One region of the Paenarthrobacter sp. CAP02 genome, then DNA from elsewhere that is predicted to be linked to it. Evidence: predicted binding sites of a transcription regulator. Region 1 holds the regulator's gene; each other region holds the start of a gene.
The links. Region 1 encodes HrcA, which represses chaperone genes, less so after heat shock. Its sites were predicted from a motif close to TTNGCACTCGNNNNNNNCGAGTGCNAA; they were not measured.
Positions count from the first base shown of each region.

Region 1 (6,829 bases):
ATGGTGGGCCGCGTGGAGGTGCCCCAGGAGGCGTTCATCGCCGCCCTGACCACCGACGAGTCCAAGGACAAGGCCAAGAAGTAAATGCCCAGCGTCCTTCCTTTGGGCGATCCAGCACCTGCGGATGGCGTTCTGCCTCCGCAGGTGTTGGCGGGCGTCGAGCACCGCAAGTTCGGGCTGTACGTCCATATCCCTTTTTGTGCCGTGCGTTGCGGCTATTGCGATTTCAATACCTACACCGCGACGGAACTGGGCGGTGGTGCCTCGCAGGATGCATATGCCAGTACCGCCATCTCGGAGCTCGACTTCGCCGCAAAGGCGCTCGAGTCCTCGTCGGTTCCGGCGCGCCCCCTGAGTACCGTCTTTTTCGGCGGTGGTACCCCAACCCTGCTTCCAGCCGAGGACCTGGCAAGGATCCTGCGTTCCGCGGTTGGGACGTGGGGGCTGGAACCCGGCGCGGAAGTGACCACCGAGGCCAATCCTGACTCCGTCACGCCCGAATCGTTGAAGCTGCTCGCGGACGCCGGATTCACCAGGGTCTCCTTCGGCATGCAGTCCGCAGTGCCGCATGTCCTCAAAGTGCTGGACCGGACGCACACACCCAGCCGCGTTCCGTTGGTGGTGCAGTGGGCCCGCGACGCCGGACTCGCCGTCAGCCTGGACCTCATTTATGGGACCCCGGGGGAGTCCATGGAGGACTGGAGGGTTTCCCTCGAAACGGCCTTGTCGTACGAACCGGACCACATCAGCGCCTACGCGTTGATCGTGGAAGACGGCACCAAGCTTGCTGCGCAAATCCGTCGAGGCGAGGTGCCCGGCATCGACGACGACGACCACGCCGCGAAATACGAACTTGCCGATGAACTCATCTCAGCGGCGGGGATGGCCTGGTACGAGGTCAGCAACTGGGCGCGCTCTCCGGAGCAGGCATGCCGCCACAACCTTGCTTACTGGCGTGGAGATGACTGGTGGGGCGTGGGCCCCGGCGCGCACTCTCATGTAGGCGGTGTGCGCTGGTGGAACGTCAAGCATCCAACGGCTTATGCTTCACGACTGGGAGCGGGAAGCTCGCCGGCGGCAGGCAGGGAGACGCTGGACCCTGACACGCGCGAGGTGGAGCGCATCATGCTCGAAGCCCGTCTGGGTACAGGCCTGGCTGTCGATGCCATGGACGCCGTGGGACGGCACGCAATGGCCGGGTTGATCGCAGACGGACTGGTTGACCCAATCCAGGCCTTCAAGGGCCGCTTGGTCCTCACGTTGAAGGGTCGCCTGCTGGCAGACGCAGTGGTCCGCAGGATCCTCCCGGACTGAGCCTCACGGCCGTCTGGCAGCACTGCCGGGGCTCTCCTGCTGGTCAGGCAGCTACTTGATCCAGCGCAAATTCAGTTTGTAGCGGTGCGGCTGGCCGTGGTTCACGCGGATTCCGGCTGAAACTGAGAAGCACGTCAGGGCTACCCAAATGCCGGTCGCGATCACGGCGAAAATGTTGCCGACCACTGGAAGCAGTACGAGGATGTTGGCGAGGACCGCTGCGATGGTCGGAGGAAGGGTGAAGTTCAGCGCTTCCTTGGATTCCTGTGCAGTGAAGGGTCCCCGGTCCCGGAAGATCAGGTAGATCAGCAGGGAAGGCAAGCAGCCCAGGATGCCACCAAAGTGCGCCAAGGTAGCCCATTGCCGGTCTTCGCCGGCCGTCAGGGGCAGTGCATTGGCTGGCGCGCCATGGTACTGGGGCCGCCCTGCGGCGCTGCCCGGTTCTTCAGGAGCGTTCTCTGCCACGGTGTCTTCCCTTTGCTGTAAAGATGCTGCGGTGTTGCTGTCCCAGAATACCGGCACGAGCCCGCTTCTCTGGACCAACTCCCCGTTGGCACTGCTGTTGCGGTGGTTCGGGGTGGCTGCTTTAGGGGGCCGTCAGGAAGTCGATGACTTCCTCAACACGGCCCAGCAGGGATGCTTCAAGGTCGGCGTAGCTCCGTACGGCGCCCAGCAGCCTTTGCCAGCCCAATCCGATGTCCTCGGCGGTCTCATGCGGCCAGCCGAACGCGCGGAGGATGCCCGTTTTCCAATCCATGCCGCGCGGCACTGTGGGCCATTGCTCAATACCCAGGACCTTGGGCCTGATGGCCTGCCACACGTCCACGTATGGGTGTCCCACAATGAGGACATTCCCAGCGGCTCCGGGACACGCCATGGCCTCGGCGGCGATGCGGGATTCTTTCGATCCCTGGACGAGGTGGTCCACGAGGATCCCGAGGCGGCGGTCCGGGCCGGGGTTGAAGTCCGCGATGGCCGACGCGAGGTCGTCCACGCCATGCAAGGGTTCAACCACGATCCCTTCGACCCGGAGATCGTCACCCCAGACCTTCTCGACCAGTTCGGCGTCGTGCTTTCCTTCCACCCAGATGCGGCTGGCTTTGGCCACCTGCGCGCGCTGGCCTTGCACCCGCACGGAACCGGAGGCGGTCCGGCCCGTCTGGACGGACGACGGCGACTGCCGGACTGCCGGAGGCATCAGGCGGATAGGCTGGCCTTCAAGCAGGAAGCCGTATCCCAGCTGGAACGATTTGGACTTACCTCGCCGGTCCTCCAGGGACACGATATGCATGCCGCCGGTTTTCTCCACCCTGGTCACTTCACCCACCCAGCCTGACTGGACGTCCTCGAGGACCATTCCCCGCTGGACCGCTACCTCCGGAAGCTGGCGTTTGGCGGGAGCGGTCAGATCCTGTGGACCCCAGTTGTCGAAAGCCAAGGGATATTTCCTACCTTTGAGTACTTGGTGGGTGGGGGAGCCGTTTGGGTTGCGAGGCTGCCGAACCTGCACGCTGGAAGCTGAATAGGGCGTTTTCAATGCTAGCAACGGGGTGGCCCATAATAGACTTGTTAGCACTTGGGCATGTTGAGTGCTAAGTGCGGAGGCGCCGGCGGGCGTGCCGCAGTCACCGGTCGCCACGACCACGGACGTCGTCAGGAGGTGGAGCAATGAGTGAGCCACGCAAGTTGGAAGTGCTGCGTGCCATCGTTGAAGACTACGTGCATTCCCGGGAACCCGTTGGATCCAAAGCCCTTGTCGAGCGCCACCACCTCGGTGTTTCCAGTGCCACTATCCGGAACGACATGGCTGTCCTGGAGGAAGAGGGCCTCATCGCGGCGCCTCACACCAGCGCAGGACGCATTCCCACGGACAAGGGCTACCGCCTGTTTGTGGATCGTATCTCCCAGGTAAAGCCACTTTCCGCGGCGGAGCGCCGTGCCATCCACTCCCTGCTCGAGGGCCCGGATGACGTGGACGACATTCTTGAGCGGACCGTAAGGCTCCTTTCCCAGCTGACCAACCAGGTCGCCGTCGTGCAGTACCCGCACTCGAGCCGGGCGGTCGTCCGCCACGTCGAGTTCGTGCTGCTTGCGCCAAAGCAGGTCCTGGTGGTCCTCATTGCGGACACAGGCAGCGTTGGCCAGAAGGTCATCGATGCCGGATCAGATGTTGCGAACGAGGCATTGATGCTGCTGAGGTCCCGGTTCCTCGGAAGTATAGCCGGGACGCAACTGGACCTTCTCCCACAGGTCCTTCCATCGGTAGTGGCCCTCTGCCCGCCCGAGCTTCGCGGCTTGGCCCAGACTCTTGCGCACGGCCTGCAGTCACTGAGCGACAACAGCCGCGAAGAGCGCATCTTGATGGCAGGCACCGCCAACCTGGCCCGCTCCAATGTGGACTTCCCCTTGAGCATCGGTCCGGTGCTTGAAGCCCTTGAGGAACAAGTCGTCATGCTGCGGTTGTTGTCCGATATGGGCGATGATCCGCGGGGCGTGTCAGTAAGCATCGGCCGGGAGAACCCGTACGACGGTTTGGCCGAGGCTTCCGTCGTGGCCACCGGCTACGGTTCCGGAGCCAAGGTTGGGATCCTTGGCCCTACCCGCATGGACTATCCCACCACCATGGCCGCAGTCCGGGCCGTGGCCAGATACCTTTCCCGCATTCTCGGCGGCTGAACACCGGCCCGAGGAAACATCCGCAGTACAACGAGGAAGAGATACCGACTTTGAGCAGCCACTATGACGTTTTGGGAGTCTCTCCGGAAGCCACCGGGGAAGAGATCAAAAAGGCGTACCGCAAGTTGGCGCGGAAACTTCACCCGGACGTCAACCCCGGGGAAGATGTCGCGGAGCAGTTCAAGGCAGTGACCCACGCCTACGAGGTGTTGTCGGACCCGCAGAAGCGCCGTGTCTATGACGCCACCGGTAACGAAAACGGAACCGAAAACGGCTTCGGCGGCGGCTATTCCGGACAGGGCTTCGCCTTCCAGGACATTTTCGACACCTTCTTTGGCGGCGGTGGCGGCCATGGCGGCCCGGCTTCCCGGGTCCGGCGCGGCCAAGACGCCCTCATCAGCGTCCGCATCGACCTCAAGGATGCGGTATTCGGCGTCAACAAGAAGCTCGAAGTCGACACGGCCGTTGTGTGCCCCACTTGTGATGGCAGTTGCTGCCGCCCTGGTACCCATCCTGAACGGTGTGACATCTGTGGTGGCAGCGGCCAGGTCCAGCGGGCTGTCCGGTCCATCCTCGGCCAGGTCATGACCACGGCACCCTGTGGCTCCTGCGAGGGCTTCGGCACGGTCATCAAGGATCCCTGCAACGAGTGCAGCGGGCAGGGTCGCATCCGCAGTCGTCGTTCCCTCACCATCAAGGTTCCTGCCGGTGTGGCCACCGGTACCCGGATCCAGTTGTCCGGCCAGGGCGAAGCCGGCCCCGCCGGCGGACCGGCCGGCGATCTCTACGTCGAAATCCGGGTCAACAACGACTCCATGTTCATGCGTGAAGGCGACGACCTGCACGCGACCCTGAGCGTGCCGATGACAGCCGCCGCCCTGGGCACGGAACTTCAGCTGGACACCTTCGACGGAGCGCAGGACATCGACGTCAAGGCGGGAACCCAGTCAGGCGAAATCATCACTCTTCGCGGGCTTGGCGTCACCCACCTTCGCGGCTATGGACGAGGCGACCTCAAGGTGCATTTGCACGTCGAAACGCCTACCAAGCTCGACGCCGCCCAGGAGGAGCTGCTCCAGCAGCTCGCCAAACTGCGCGGAGAGCAGTTCACCGAGGGAAAGCTCGTTGCCAGCGGCGGCATGTTCGCCAAACTGCGGGACAAGCTCGGTAACCTGTAGCGGTGAGCAACCCCGTCTTCTTCACCCAGGCTGGCAACCTCAGCCACCTGGGGCCTGGTTCTGTCTTTGTCCTGGAAGGCCCGGAGGCACGCCACGCGGTCACCGTCAAACGCTTGGCAGTGGGTGAACAGGTAGACATCGCCGATGGCGCCGGTACCCGTCTGACGGGTACTGTCTCCGAGGCCGGTTCCGGCACTTTGGCTGTGACGGCCTCGGACGTCGTCTTCGAAGAGCAGCCGGCCGTTCGCCTGGTCCTCGTCCAGGCGCTTGCCAAAGGGGACCGTGACGAACTTGCCGTCGAAACGGCCACCGAACTCGGCATTGACGCGGTGGTTCCGTGGCAGTCCGAACGCTCCATTGTCCGATGGAAGGGTGATCGGGCCGCCAAGGCACATGCCAAGTGGCAATCGGTGGTTGGCGCCGCAGCGAAACAGGCACGGAGGTCACACATCCCGCAGGTTCGCCCGATCGTGGATACCGCGGCCTTGGCGAAAGTCGTCGCTGCTGCGGACCTGGCCATCATCCTGCACGAAGATGCCAAGAACCCCTTGCGGACCGTCCTGGAGGAGTCGGGCGTGCCGGATGGCTCAGATCCGGGATCACCCCGGGAAGTGTTGCTGATCGTTGGGCCGGAGGGCGGAATCTCACCCCGTGAAGTCACCCGGCTCAGTGACGCCGGAGCCGTTACGGCACTGTTGGGACACCATGTCCTGCGGTCGTCGACGGCGGGACCAGCCGCCGTCGTTCTCGCCAGTGATGTCCTTGGCCGCTGGTAGGACGCCGGCGGGTCCTAGCCGACGCTGAACAGTCGCGTGTCGGTACTGGAGTCGATGACTTTGCCTGCGGCGTCGACCTGTGAGACCCGCAGCTCGTACTTGCCGGCTTTCAACGTCGCGCTGAAAGAAAAGACGCCGTACTGGCCCGGCTCGCCCGTTGGCTTGGCCTGTCCGTTGAGCAGACCCGTTTTCTCGGCCTTGCCGTTGTCCCTGAGGATCTGCCAGGCGATGGTTTTGGAGCTGTCGGTGCTGCGGCCGTTGAACTTCACTGCGCCCGGCGGCACCGTGACATCTTCCTGCGGATCGATGATCCACACCGGTGCCACGAGGGAGGCGTCACGGGCCATCGGCTGTCCCAGCTTCACCTGCCCGAACGCCATGTAATCGGGGTGGCCGTCCACCAGGATGACCACCTGGATCTGCTGGCCGGAATTGATAAGGCCCGACGACGACGCCGCGGCAGTGGCTGTGTAGACCAACTGCTGAACGGCCCGCTGAGCCATGGCGGCGTCGAGATTCGAATTGAAAGCATCACGGGAGACGTCCACTGTGATGACGTTCTTGCCCGATATGGAAGTAGCCAGGCTGCTGGGTTGCTGCCACGGCGTGAAGAAGTCATGGTCCAATGGCTTTTCCGCCATCATGATCCGCAAGGCGGTGGTTACGGGATTGTCGTCACCGTCGATGTCCCGGAACTCGCGGTAGAGGTAGACCTCATCCTTGCTGCGGCCGATCCAGTACACGGGGATTTTGGTGGAGGCCTGCGTGGTTTCCAAGGGGGCGTTGCTTGCCGGGGCCTCCTGCACGGAGAGCGAAGGGGAGCTCGGTGAAACCTGGTTTCCCGCCCCGTCGGCGATGCAGCCGGTGAGCAGCAGCACAGAGACC
Region 1 covers NZ_JBEEII010000003.1:192,511-199,339, forward strand. Annotated here, with positions in the region: gene lepA (translation elongation factor 4) at 1-84, shown strand, start outside; gene hemW (radical SAM family heme chaperone HemW) at 85-1,314, shown strand; gene ABHM97_RS06495 (DUF4870 domain-containing protein) at 1,366-1,779, opposite strand; gene ABHM97_RS06500 (DUF3097 domain-containing protein) at 1,901-2,752, opposite strand; gene hrcA (heat-inducible transcriptional repressor HrcA) at 2,983-3,990, shown strand; gene dnaJ (molecular chaperone DnaJ) at 4,041-5,168, shown strand; gene ABHM97_RS06515 (16S rRNA (uracil(1498)-N(3))-methyltransferase) at 5,171-5,944, shown strand; gene ABHM97_RS06520 (GerMN domain-containing protein) at 5,959-6,829, opposite strand, start outside.

Region 2 (6,829 bases), on a different contig from region 1:
TTCGTCCACCAGGCACTGGGTCAGTGCAGCGATGGCTCCAACTTCTTCGAGGGTGGCCAGGCCATCGCAGATGCGCATTTCGATGGTGCCCAGGTTGGCGACCGGCCGGATATCCCATCGGATTTCCGAGGTGGCGTCGATAACCCCGGTGGTGAACATGTCCTGGACGTAGGACTCGTAGGCCTCCCAGGTTTCGAACTGGAAGGGCAGCCCGGCCGTGGGAAGCTGTTGGAACATCAGGGCCCGCTGGGAGGCGTAGCCGGTTTCCTCGCCTGCCCAGTAGGGGCTGGAGGCAGACAATGCCTGGAAATGCGGGAAGTAATTGACCAGGCCATCGAGGATGGGCAGGACTTTGTCCCGGCGATCGATGCCCACGTGGACGTGGACGCCGTAGATGACCATTTGGCGTCCCCACCATTGGGTCCGCTCAATGAGCTTCGCGTAGCGCTCTTTGTCCGTGACAGGCTGGAGCAGGGGAGGGCTGAAGGGGTGGCTGCCTGCGCAGAACACCTCAACGCCCATGGGGTCGGTGACTTCGCGGACAGCTGCAAGTGAGCGGCTGAGGTCCTCTTTGGCGTCCTTGACCGTTTCGCAGATCCCGGTGACAAGCTCCACGGTATTCAGCAGCAGTTCGCGCTTGATATGGGGGTGTTCGTCGTCCTCATTGAGGTCCGGATGGTTCGCGGCGACGCCCTTCAGGACATCGTTTGCGACCGATACCAGTTCCCCGGTGCGTGCATTGACGAGCGCCAACTCCCATTCCACACCCAGTGTCGACTGCCTGGATGGCGCAAAATCAATCTGCACGTAGTCCCCTCAATTTGTACTTTCCGGCCTTGTGTTGTGTCAGCCGGACACGATTCCCCGCTGCGGGGCCGCCAGCGGTCGAATCAAGTCTAATGCAGCCGGAACACCCGTGATATCGAGGGGCCCAGGCCCACAATGAGCCGTCATTTGCTAAATAGAATGATTCTCATTAGTATGAACGCATGCATCTCACAGTCGTCAGTTCCCTCGACAGCCAATGCCGGGAAGCAGCCACGGGGAGGTTGGGTCGAACCCACGCCAACTCGGCTGTGGTTCTCCATGACCTGCTGGATGGTTCGCTGGTCCTGCGCAGGGTTTACCGGGATGGACGCCTGGTTGAACGCGAAACGAAAGTCCTGGAGCACAGCTGCCTCAGCTGCACCGTTCGGCTCGACGTCGTACCGACGGCGGAACGCCTCGCCGCATGCGGCTTCGACCATGTTGTGCTTGGCTTGCCGCCGGGCGTCGCCGCCGGGATGGCCGTTGCCGGGCTTCGCCAGGGCCTCAGCCGCCCGGCTGTCATCGACAATGCCGTGTTGGCGTTGGACCCCGCAGACCTCGATGACCACATCTGGGACCGCCACACCTTGTTCGAGTCCGGCTTCACGTCCATGCCGCAGGATGACCGCACCAGCGGTGAGTTCCTTATCGGGGAGTTCGGCCACGTGGACACCGTCATGGTGTATCCGGGACTGAGCGCAACGTTGACAGGGGCCCACCCTGAAGGATCGGCGTCATGGGCGACCGGCATGGAATTGCTCGTCGAATTGGCACCGCATGCCGCTGTCGTCGGTGCGGCCGACCCCTACCGTCCGGGCTGCTTCGACCAGGCCGAAACAGCGGCACGTAACCGTCCCGGCGTCGTGCGTGTGCCTGCAAGTGAAACGCCAGGTTCTTTCCGGACGGTGCTTCACAAAGCGCCCCGCCCACTGCATCCGGGCCGCTTCCGTGATGCACTGCCACAGTTGGCCGCGGGTACGCATTGGATGCGTGGCCGGCTATGGATTGCCTCTGCTCCCGCCACGCGGATCGCCGTCCAGGGAATCGGACCGAGGGTATGGCTCGAAAGCACCGGGAAATGGCTCGCGGATTCGGCCGACGTGGCACCCGCTGGCACGTCCGCAGGGCAGCCGGCTGCCGACGTCGACTCTGTCCTTGACTGGCATCCGAGCCACGGCGACCGAGGCACGGTATTGGCCCTGACCGGGCGCTCCGATGACATCGATGCCGGGGAAATCCGCAGCCTCCTTGATGAATGCCAGCTGACGGAGGCGGAAATGGAACTGGACTTCGGCGTCTGGGACGATCCCCTGGAACTCAGCGACGCCCTCTGATCCGCACCACCAACAAAAGGAGAAACACCATGAAGGTCAGGAACTCACTGCGTGCGCTCAAGAAGATCCCCGGAGCGCAGATCGTCCGGAGGCGTGGACGCACTTTCGTCATCAACAAGAACAACCCGCGGATGAAGGCGCGGCAGGGCTGATCCCGGTGCTGGGCCGACAGTCCGTTGTTTAATGGGTGGATGCCAATCCTGAACAAAGACATGTCCCTGTGCATTTCGCTCGCGGCCCGGCCCAGCAACATCGGCACCCGGTTCCACAATTATTTGTACGATCTGCTCGGCCTGAACTTTGTCTATAAGGCGTTCGCACCGGCTGACATCACCCTCGCGGTGGCGGGCATCCGCGGTCTCCCCATCCGGGGCGCCGCGGTGTCCATGCCCTACAAGGAAGCCGTCATCCCGCTGGTTGACGTGATGGATCCGTCGGCCAAAGCCATTGATTCGGTGAACACCATCGTGAACGACGACGGTGTCCTCACCGCCTACAACACCGACTACATCGCCATAGCGCGGCTCTTGAAGGACCATGAGGTCCCCAGCAGCCACACCGTGCTCCTCCGTGGAGCGGGCGGCATGGCCAAGGCCGTCGCGGCAGCGCTACGCGACGCGGGCTTCACCGCCGTCACCATCGTGGCCCGTAATAAAACCGCCGGCCGCGCCCTCGCCGACCTCTACGGTTTCGGCTGGCAGGACGACGTCAACGGAGCCACCGCGGATCTCATCATCAACGTCACACCCTTGGGGATGGCCGGCGCGGATGAAACCGCCCAGTCCTTTGACGATGCCACCATCGCCGCCGCGCAGGTGGTATTCGACGTCGTTGCGCTGCCTTCCGAGACGCCGCTTATCACCGCTGCGCGTTCAGCCGGCAAACCGGTGATCACGGGCGCCGAAGTCATCGCCATCCAGGCCGAAGAACAATTCGTCCTCTACACAGGGGTGCGTCCGACCCCCGGCCAGGTGCGCGAAGCTTCTGAATTCTCGCGCCGCTGACTGCTATGCAGTGACCGGCTTCACCACGACAGCCACTCGCTCCTCGCCGATCCTGGTGAGGACCAGGGTGGCTGTTTTCGCTTGGCCCTTGCCGGGCTTGGCGGGAAGCAACTGCTTCCGCAGCTCTTCTGGGGTGACTGCCGTACCGCGTTTCTTGATGTCCAGCACAGTGATGCCGTTGGTCTTCACCCAGGCTTTCAGGGCCTTGACGTTGTACGGCATGACTTCAAGCACTTTGTAGGCGCGGGCGAACGGGGTGTCGTGTAACGCCGGGGCGCAGATGTAGGCGATGTGCTCGTCCACCAAGTGACCGCCGAGGCGTTCAGCGACATCGGCCACCAGGCCCGCGCGGATCACCGCCCCATCCGGTTCGTACAGGAATCCTTCCACCGGACCGACGGCGGCTACCGGACCGCCGTCGAAATCCTCGCCGCTGGTGATTTCGGCAGCGCCCTGGCTGCCGAGGACCAGCGCTGCGCGCCGTACCCCGGGGCGCGCCACCGCGTTGAACCACAGCGTGACCTCGGTGACATCGCCGCCGACGGAAACCCACTGAGCTTCGCAACCTGCGGGCACCGAATCGTGCGGGATGCCCGGACCCATCTTGACGCCAACGGCGCGGCCCGTGGCAGCCAGGTTTTCCACGAACGACAAAGGGGGAGAGAAGGCCTCGGGGTCCCAGATCCGCTTTGTTCCGGAGGTGGAGGTGGTGCGTCGGGCGGGATCCAGCCACACTCCATCGATACCGTCCAGCTCAACGGAGGTAGCGTCCGCATGGACCACTGTGGCGTGCGGGAAGGGGATCAGGTTGATCGTGGCGCAGGCAGCAGTCGTCTCGTCCATCTCCACGGCAGTCACGGCGATGTCCATGGACGCCATGGCCATCGAGTCAGCTCCCAGGCCGCAACCGAGGTCCGCGACATGCGAAACGCCGGCTTGTGCAAAGCGCTCGGCGTGCCGGGCGGCGACGTTCAACCGGGTCGCCTGCTCCAACCCGGCCTGGGTGAACAGCATTTGGCGGGCAAATTCGCCGAACTTGGCCTCTGCCCGGGTCCGGAGGCGGGACTGCGTCAGGACGGCAGCGACGAGTTCGGGGGAGTGGCCCGCTTTCCGGAGGTCGGCGTTGACGCTGAAAGCGGCGGCTTCTTTGTAAGGCCCAAGTGAGGCAAGAAGTTCCCATCCTTCGGTGGTCAGCAAGGGCGCGATCTGTTCCTGCGGTGCGTGAGGCATGGGATCAAGCCTAACGTCGCAGGATATGACAGCGTGACTTGGGAATCAGCCAGATAGGGTTGTTTTCATGGAAGACAACGCAGCCGCACAGCCGTCCCGCATCACCAGATATGCCCGTCCCGCACTTATTGCGGGCATCGTGATAGCCGTGGTCTGCATAGCCCTGCTCATCATCATCCTTGCCCTGGACTCCTTCAATGCTGCCGCATACTCCGTCACCGGCAAGAGTGTCAACGATGCCACTGACGAGGCGCGGGAGATCCGTGACCTCTACAGCGGCGCCTGGATGGGCGGGATCATCGGCTTGGTGATTTCCGGCGTCGTGGCTGTCCTGTCCGCAGTGGTGCTGTACCGGAACCGCGGCAATGCCCCCGTGGATGGGGACGACGACGGCGAGGACTACGGCCTGGACGACCTCACCGGCAGGTGACCGGAGTTCACCCATGACGAAATGCTGGCACTCACCTTGACCGAGTGCTAACGCTTACATAGAGTCTTATTAGCACTCTCCCCCGGAGGGTGCTAACCACGCCAGGCGTTCCTCCGGCACCGCGACGACGGTTGCACGCCCCGGCACCCCAGTTCTTAGTCCATGAATCAGCTCATGAAAAGGAGAGTCCGAGTGTCGGTCTCGATTAAGCCTCTTGAGGATCGTATTGTTGTTCGCCCGCTCGAAGCAGAGCAGACCACGGCTTCCGGCCTGGTTATTCCGGACTCCGCACAGGAGAAGCCGCAGGAAGGCGAAGTTGTTGCAATCGGCCCCGGCCGCTTCGATGACAACGGAAACCGCGTACCGGTTGACGTAGCTGTTGGCGACGTCGTCATCTACTCCAAGTACGGTGGAACCGAAGTCAAGACCGGTGGCAACGAGTACCTCGTTCTGTCCGCCCGCGACGTCCTCGCGATCGTCGTAAAGTAACTTCCCGGAGCCCGCACCGCCGCCGCGTTGGAATCATTCCGACCCGTCAGCGGTGCGGGTTTTCTGTCTTGAAAGGACACAACCATGGCAAAGCAGCTTGCTTTTAACGATGCTGCCCGCCGGTCTCTTGAGGCCGGTATCGACAAGCTCGCCAACACTGTCAAGGTGACGCTTGGTCCGCGCGGCCGCAACGTCGTGCTGGACAAGAAGTGGGGCGCTCCCACGATCACCAACGACGGCGTCACCATCGCCCGCGAAGTCGAGCTTGACGACCCCTACGAGAACCTTGGCGCACAGCTGGCCAAGGAAGTAGCCACCAAGACCAACGACGTCGCAGGCGACGGCACCACCACGGCTACCGTGCTGGCCCAGGCCTTGGTCAAGGAAGGCCTGCGCAACGTTGCAGCCGGCGCCGCTCCCGGCGAGATCAAGCGTGGCATTGAGGTTGCGGTTGAAGCCGTGGCTGCCCGCCTCCTGGAGAACGCCCGCGAAGTCGAAGGCACCCAGGTTGCCAACGTTGCCGCTATCTCTGCCCAGAGCGACGAGGTTGGCGAACTGCTGGCCGAAGCTTTCGGCAAGGTGGGCAAAGACGGTGTCATCACCATTGAAGAGTCCTCCACCACGCAGACCGAGCTGGTCCTCACTGAGGGCATGCAGTTCGACAAGGGCTACCTGTCCCCGTACTTCGTCACCGACGCTGAGCGCCAGGAAGCCGTCCTCGAGGACGCCCTCATCCTGATCAACCAGGGCAAGATCTCCTCGCTGCAGGACTTCCTGCCGCTTCTGGAGAAGGCTCTGCAGGCCAACAAGCCGCTCTTCATCATTGCTGAAGACATCGAAGGCGAAGCCCTTTCCACGCTGATCGTCAACCGCATCCGCGGCACGCTCAACGTTGTGGCCGTCAAGGCCCCGGGCTTCGGCGACCGCCGCAAGGCCATGCTCCAGGACATCGCCACGCTCACCGGCGCGCAGGTTGTTTCCCCGGACCTCGGCCTGACCTTGGACTCCGTTGGCCTCGAGGTACTCGGTACCGCACGCCGCATCACGGTCACCAAGGACAACACCACCATCGTGGACGGCGCTGGCTCCGCCCAGGACGTGGCCGACCGCGTTGCACAGCTGCGTGCCGAACTGACCCGGACGGACTCCGACTGGGACAAGGAAAAGCTGCAGGAACGCCTCGCCAAGCTCGCCGGCGGCATCGGCGTGATCAAGGTTGGCGCAGCCACCGAGGTCGAGCTGAAGGAAAAGAAGCACCGCATCGAGGACGCCGTTTCCTCCACGCGTGCAGCCCTTGAAGAAGGCATCGTTTCCGGTGGCGGTTCCGCACTCATCCACGCCCTCAAGGCGCTGGACGAGTCCCCGGCCGTCAAGGCACTGGAAGGTGACGCGGCAGCAGCTGTTGGCATTGTCCGCCGCGCACTGGTTCAGCCGCTCCGCTGGATCGCACAGAACGCCGGCTTCGACGGCTTCGTAGTGACGGCCAAGGTCTCCGAGCTCGAAGCCAACCACGGCTTCAACGCCAAGTCCGGCGA
Region 2 covers NZ_JBEEII010000007.1:405-7,233, reverse strand. Annotated here, with positions in the region: gene ABHM97_RS13205 (glutamate--cysteine ligase) at 1-807, opposite strand, end outside; gene ABHM97_RS13200 (GTP-binding protein) at 990-2,141, shown strand; gene ykgO (type B 50S ribosomal protein L36) at 2,171-2,293, shown strand; gene ABHM97_RS13190 (shikimate 5-dehydrogenase) at 2,333-3,145, shown strand; gene ABHM97_RS13185 (THUMP-like domain-containing protein) at 3,149-4,375, opposite strand; gene ABHM97_RS13180 (hypothetical protein) at 4,443-4,805, shown strand; gene groES (co-chaperone GroES) at 4,998-5,294, shown strand; gene groL (chaperonin GroEL) at 5,379-6,829, shown strand, end outside.
Region 2: the regulator HrcA is predicted to act here: its motif matches at 4,830-4,856, upstream of groES (co-chaperone GroES).

Region 3 (6,829 bases), on a different contig from region 1:
GCGGTAGTTCAGCAAAATGGTGGTTTCATTGAGGCGGTCGGCGCTCAGGAGCTCCAGCTCTCCCGGTTCGCCCGGGTCCTCTTCCAGCGCCATCATCATGGCGTCTCGCGTCCAAAACCGGCCGGAACTGCCAATCTCCGCGAAGTCCGGGTGGAGCAGCACTCCAATCCTGCCAATGTCCGCCCTCACATCGGGCCTCAGCAGTTCCCGTTCCAAGGCAAGGACCGTGTCTTCCGGCGAGAGCTCCGGGGCCGCTGCATCACCTTCCAGTTCACTGAAAAGGTCCGCTTGGCCGAAGATGCCTGACTCGCCGAAGAGCGTCGGCTCAAAGTGCGGCCGGGAACTCCTGGGCGGCGCGGCAGCAGTGGTTGCCGCGGAAACCGTCGCGGTGGCGGCCCTGCCGGCGGTGACCGTCGCAGAGCTCGCAGCTGTCCCCATCGAGGAGGCTTCGGAGATCCCGGAACCCTCGGCTACGGAGTCATGCTTGGCGCCCGGGAAACCTGGTCCAACCCGCGGTGCGACGCCCTGTTGATACGCCACGGCGACAGCCCGGGCACGCTCATCCGCGGCTTCGTTCAGATCGTGTCCTGCGTGGCCCTTGACCCATTCGAAAGTGTATTTCCGGCCAACGATCGCCTGATCGATGTCCTTGAGGAGATCGACGTTGAGCACCGCCTTGCCGTCCGCCTTACGCCATCCTTTGCGCTTCCAGCCCGGCATCCATTTGGTGATGCAGTTGATGACGTACTGGCTATCGCACAGGATCAGCAGTTCCTCGTGGGCAACATGGGCCGTGGAGCGGAAAAGATCCAGGACTGCCATCAGTTCGCCCTGGTTGTTGGTGCCATGTGGCCAACCTCCTGCATGCCAACAGGAGTCGTCAACGTACCAGGCCCAACCGGCCGGCCCAGGATTACCGAGGGCGGACCCGTCGGCGGCAGCAATAATCGTCATACCGTTAATCCTGCCAGAACCCACGGACACTAAAACCGTGGTAGGCAGCAAAACGGCGGCCCCCTCCAGTTGGTGGGGACCGCCGTCGTTAGCTCTGAAACGAAATGTTCAGCGAGGGGGCTTAGAAGCCGCCCATGCCGCCCATGTCGTCGCCGCCCGGAGCCGGAGCGTTCTTCTCGGGCTTGTCAGCCACTACAGCCTCAGTGGTCAGGAACAGACCAGCGATGGAAGCAGCGTTCTGGAGAGCCGAGCGGGTGACCTTTACGGGGTCGTTGACGCCGGCAGCCAGGAGGTCTTCGTAGACGCCCGTGGCAGCGTTCAGGCCGTGGCCGGAAGGCAGGCCGCGAACCTTGTCGACGACAACGCCCGGCTCGAGGCCAGCGTTGAACGCGATCTGCTTCAGCGGAGCGTCGATGGCAACCTTGACGATGTTGGCACCGGTTGCCTCGTCACCCTGCAGGGTGAGGTTGGCGAATGCCTTGGCGCCTGCCTGGATGAGGGCTACGCCACCACCGGCAACGATGCCTTCTTCAACAGCAGCCTTGGCGTTGCGGACTGCGTCCTCAATGCGGTGCTTGCGTTCCTTGAGCTCAACTTCGGTTGCGGCACCGGCCTTGATGACTGCAACGCCACCGGCCAGCTTGGCCAGGCGCTCCTGCAGCTTCTCGCGGTCGTAGTCGGAGTCGGAGTTTTCGATCTCGGCACGGATCTGGGCCACGCGGCCTGCGATCTGCTCGGCGTCGCCGGCACCTTCAACGATGGTGGTCTCGTCCTTGGTGACAACAACCTTGCGGGCGGTGCCGAGGAGTTCCAGGCCAGCGTTTTCGAGCTTGAGGCCAACTTCTTCGGAGATGACCTGGCCGCCGGTGAGGATGGCGATGTCGGCCAGCTGGGCCTTGCGGCGGTCACCGAAGCCCGGGGCCTTGACGGCGACGGACTTGAAGGTGCCACGGATCTTGTTGACGATCAGGGTGGCCAGGGCCTCGCCCTCGATGTCTTCGGCGATGATCAGCAGCGGCTTGTTGGACTGCATGACCTTCTCCAGAACCGTGACGAGTTCCTTCACGTTGGAGATCTTGGAGTTGACGATCAGGATGTACGGGTCTTCGAGGACCGTTTCCTGGCGCTCTGCGTCGGTGACGAAGTAAGCGGAGATGTAGCCCTTGTCGAAGCGCATGCCCTCGGTGAGCTCGAGCTCCAGGCCGAAGGTGTTGGATTCCTCGACCGTGATGACGCCTTCCTTGCCCACCTTGTCTAGGGCTTCGGCGATCAGGCCGCCGATTTCCTGGTCACCGGCGGAGATGGAAGCCGTGGCTGCGATCTCTTCCTTGGTTTCGATTTCCTTGGCGGAAGCCAGCAGTTCGTTGATGACTGCTTCAACAGCCTTCTCGATGCCGCGCTTGAGGGACAGCGGGTCGGCGCCGGCGGCAACGTTGCGCAGGCCTTCCTTCACCAGCGCCTGGGCGAGGACGGTTGCAGTGGTGGTACCGTCGCCAGCGACGTCATCCGTCTTCTTGGCAACTTCCTTGACCAGTTCTGCACCGATCTTCTCGTAAGGGTCGTCCAGCTCGATCTCCTTGGCGATGGAAACACCATCGTTGGTGATCGTGGGGGCGCCCCACTTCTTTTCGAGGACGACGTTGCGTCCACGCGGGCCGAGGGTGACCTTGACGGCGTCAGCGAGGGTGTTCAGGCCCCGCTCGAGGCCGCGGCGTGCCTCTTCATCAAATGCAATGATCTTGGCCATAACGGCGGTAGTCCTTTCGGGACAGTCGATAAGAAGGTACCTGTCAGATGCGGTGCCCGCGACGGACGGTTCTTTGCTTGCGGCCTATGTACGCCCCGCGCTCCAAACCTCACCACACCAAGGTTGTTCTTGATCCTCCAGCGGCACGCCAGCCATCCGGGACCGGCGTCAACCGATCCGCACTTAGCAGTCGAACCGTAGGAGTGCTAAATCAATAATTAGCACTCGACCGGGGAGAGTGCAAGCAGGAAAGCGTCAATGCGACAGAAAACCAAGGGTTTCAGCCATGAGCTGAGCCGGTCAGGCGTTGGCCTGCTCCAGGGCTAGGCGACGCGCACGCCTTCTGCCTGCGGCCCCTTCTGGCCTTCCCCCAATTCGAACTCCACCCGCTGACCCTCCTCGAGGGCCCGGAAGCCATCCATCTGGATGGCGGACCAGTGCACAAAAACGTCGTCGCCGGACTCATCCACAGTGATGAATCCGTAGCCCTTTTCGGCGTTGAACCATTTGACGGTTCCCAATGCCATGATGCCCACACTTTCGCAGTAGCCAAGACCGGTTGCCGGGATCTCCGTACCGGAATCAATCCACTGTAACCACAGTCACTCCTGCGGCGCTGCCGGTGAGCGGCAGTGCTTCGGTTTTGTTATTGATGCTTAACCGAGTTGGGGCTCACAGGTGCTCCTACAGCGGTCCGCTACTGGTATCCGGGACCGGCAACAACCACCAGGGGCTGCTGGATTTCCGGGGACTCAACGATCGACTGAATGCGCAGCAGGGTTCCCAACGCCTCAGCGTTGGCCTTCTGCGCAGGACTGTTGTAGAAGATCACGGAGGTCTGCTGCGGCAGGCCGCCCCAGTTCCCAACTGTGCTCAGCGTCCAGCCATCGCCCTGTACCAGGCCGGCCACCCGGCCTGCCAGGCCAGCCGTGCCAGCACCGTTGTAGACAGCCACGGGGATGGACTTGTCTACCGGAGCCGAGGACGGAGTAGCGGACGGAACGTTGGACGGTGACGCCTCGGAGCTCGGTTCACCCGAAGCCGTGGGGGCCGGTTCGCTGGGCGCCGCGGAAGGCGAGGCATCAGTCTGCTGGGGTGCCGGCGTCGAGACGTTCGAGGAGGCGCTGGGACCCACCACGCCGAGGTTCGGAAGGATCAGGAAGGCCACCAGGCCAAGCACCAGAGCGACAGCTCCGACTGTGAGAACCGGCCACAAGGCAGGTCGGGCAGTCTCCTGGGCGTCGCGGTGGACGCCCTGGCGATTGGTGTTTTGCGGAACCTGGTCGAATTCATCCCTGGCAAATTTGGTCATGGTGAAGCGTTGTCCTTGCTGGTTGCTGCTGACAGATCAGCCTGGCGATTTACGCGTCGGACCCCAAGCGACGTGCCGTCCGCGCACGTTGGCGGGACGTACGTAGTCTACGCAATCTCTTGACGAGCATGGGATCGTGGGCCAACGCGTCCTCGGTATCGATCAGCGCGTTCAGGATCTGGTAGTAATGCGTCGCGGAGAGATCGAACAGCTCACGGATAGCCTGTTCCTTGGCGCCTGCGTACTTCCACCACTGCCGTTCAAGTGCCAGCATTTGCTGGTCGCGTTCACTCAGGGGCGATTCGCTGCGGGTTTCAGCCGCGAGGTCCTCGAGGGTAAAACCTGTCGACTGCTGCGCCATCGGTTCCGGTGCTGGTTCCGCCACGGCATACTCCTTCGACGCTTGATGGGAAATTGTCCTACCCCTATGTTACGGGTGAATAACAACGCTGTCATTCGCCCCGCCTGGCAGGCGCGGGGGACAATGGCGTGATGACTGGCGAGGATGCACTGTTTGAACTTGAACCGGCAGGCGTGGCGGATAGCGACTTCGCGGAACTGATCGATCGTCCGCTGGAAGAGCTGATGGCGCCCGACTGGGCGGACGCCTTGTTGCCCGTGGAAGACCAACTCCGCGCCGCCCTCGCGTTCGTTGCCGGCCAGGCCGCCAAGGGGCGCCAGGTCCTGCCGGCAGCCGACAATCTCCTGCGCGCGTTCAAACAGCCGCTGGCTGACGTCAAAGTACTCATCCTCGGCCAGGACCCCTACCCAACCCCGGGACACGCCGTCGGCCTTTCCTTCGCTGTTTCAGGGAGTACGCGACCCATCCCGCGGAGCCTCGCCAATATCTACCGCGAACTTCAGGACGACCTCGGCCTGCCACCTCGGGTCCATGGCGACTTGAGCGAATGGACCCGCCAGGGCGTGCTCCTGCTGAATCGTGTCCTCAGCGTCGAGGCGGGAAAAGCCGGATCGCACCGCGGCAAAGGCTGGGAGGACATTACGACGGCGGCTGTCACCGCCGTCGCCGACCGAACCAGTACCGGGCAGCAACAGCCACTCGTCGCCATCCTGTGGGGGAAGGACGCTGAGGGTGTCGTGCCGCTGCTCAAGGGAGCGCCGTCGCTCGTGTCGGCCCATCCCAGTCCGTTGTCGGCGTCACGGGGCTTCTTTGGCTCCAAGCCGTTCAGCCGGGCTAACGAGCTTCTGGTCCAGCAGGGCGCCGGGCCGATCGACTGGGAGTTGCCGGTCCTCTAGCGCTCCTCCACCGAAGGCCGCGAAGCGGACGGAACGTGAGCGAGGGTCCGCGCGAAGCGGACGGAACGTGAGCGAGCGTCCGCGCGAAGCGGACGGAACGTGAGCGAGCGTCCGCGCGAAGCGGACGGAACGTGAGCGAGGGTGTGTAACGTTCGGCCCTATCCAGCAGACGTCCAGCGCACTAGCTTAGGCTTGCCTATATGGCTGCTCTCCCCGTCACCTCGTCCGCTACCCGCAATACCCGCCCACAGGTCTCCCTGACCGTGCTCAGGAAAGAACTCCTTTCCCCGCACATGGTGCGGATTGTGGCCGGTGGGCCGGGGTTCAGCGATTACGCAAACAACGACTACGTGGACCGCTACGTCAAAATCGTTTTTCCCCAGCCGGGCGTCGACTACGACTTCCCGCTGGACCTCTGGACCATCCGCGAGACCATGCCGCGCGAGCAATGGCCGCACACCCGGACCTACACCATCCGCTGGGTGGACGTGGCTGCGCAGGAGCTGGCGATCGACTTTGTTGTCCATGGTGACGAGGGACTTGCCGGGCCGTGGGCTGCAGCAGCCGAACCAGGTGAAACGCTGGTCTTTACGGGCCCCGGCGGTGGCTACAATCCCGACCCCGACGCCGACTGGTACCTTTTCGCCGGCGACGACGCCGCCATCCCAGCGGTTGCCGCTTGCGTGGAGGCACTGGCTCCTGACGCACGCGGCGTTGCTTACCTGGAGGTGGACAGTGAGGCGGACATCTTGCCTATCGCGGCACCTGCCGGCCTGGAACTGCGCTGGCTGCTGCGCGGCGGCGTGCCTGCCGGCTCCAGTGACCTCCTGCTCGAAGCCTTAAGGACCACCGAGTGGCTGCCCGGCAAAGTGGACGTCTTCGCCCACGGCGAGCGGGGCTACATGAAGGGTCTTCGGGAGATCTTCTTCGTCCAGCGGGGCTTGGAACGTTCGCAGGTTTCCCTGTCCGGATACTGGGCACAAGGGCGCGTCGAAGAGGTCTTCCAAGCCGAGAAGAAGCTCCCCGTAGGGAAGATCTAGCAAGCTCCAGCGCCCCTCAGAGGCTAGCGCCGACGCACCCTGCGGCGTTCGTTGCTGGACAGGCCCTTCGTCAGCGGCCTGGCCAGGTTGTCGCCGAGCACGATACCCGCGGCCACTCCCAGGACAATCGCTCCGGCGTTAAGCATCCCGCCGGCACCGGCCAGGAAGTCGCCCCCTTCAACGGTGAGGGCATACATCGAACGGAAGATCGTCAGGCCGGGCAGCAGGATCAAAGCCGCGGGCACAGCGACAACCAGCTGGGGAGCACCCAGCTTCAGGGCAACCACACGGGCCAGCAAACCGATGACCACCGCCGCGACAGCGGGCGACAAACGATCGCCGAGACCGGCTTGGCCGACCCCCCACAAAACGAAGAAGCCCACTATGCCGACTGCCGCCGTCGGAATCAGCAACCGCATCTGGGTTTGTTCCGTGACGCCGATGGCAACCACAGCGACGGCGATGAGGATGGCGCGGCCCCACAACGGATACGCGTCGGGGAATGTTTGCGTGACATCC
Region 3 covers NZ_JBEEII010000002.1:569,641-576,469, forward strand. Annotated here, with positions in the region: gene ABHM97_RS05470 (RNase H family protein) at 1-954, opposite strand, end outside; gene groL (chaperonin GroEL) at 1,076-2,701, opposite strand; gene ABHM97_RS05480 (cold-shock protein) at 3,025-3,228, opposite strand; gene ABHM97_RS05485 (LytR C-terminal domain-containing protein) at 3,399-4,013, opposite strand; gene ABHM97_RS05490 (DUF3263 domain-containing protein) at 4,063-4,398, opposite strand; gene ABHM97_RS05495 (uracil-DNA glycosylase) at 4,506-5,270, shown strand; gene ABHM97_RS05500 (siderophore-interacting protein) at 5,471-6,310, shown strand; gene ABHM97_RS05505 (threonine/serine exporter family protein) at 6,334-6,829, opposite strand, start outside.
Region 3: the regulator HrcA is predicted to act here: its motif matches at 2,885-2,911, upstream of groL (chaperonin GroEL).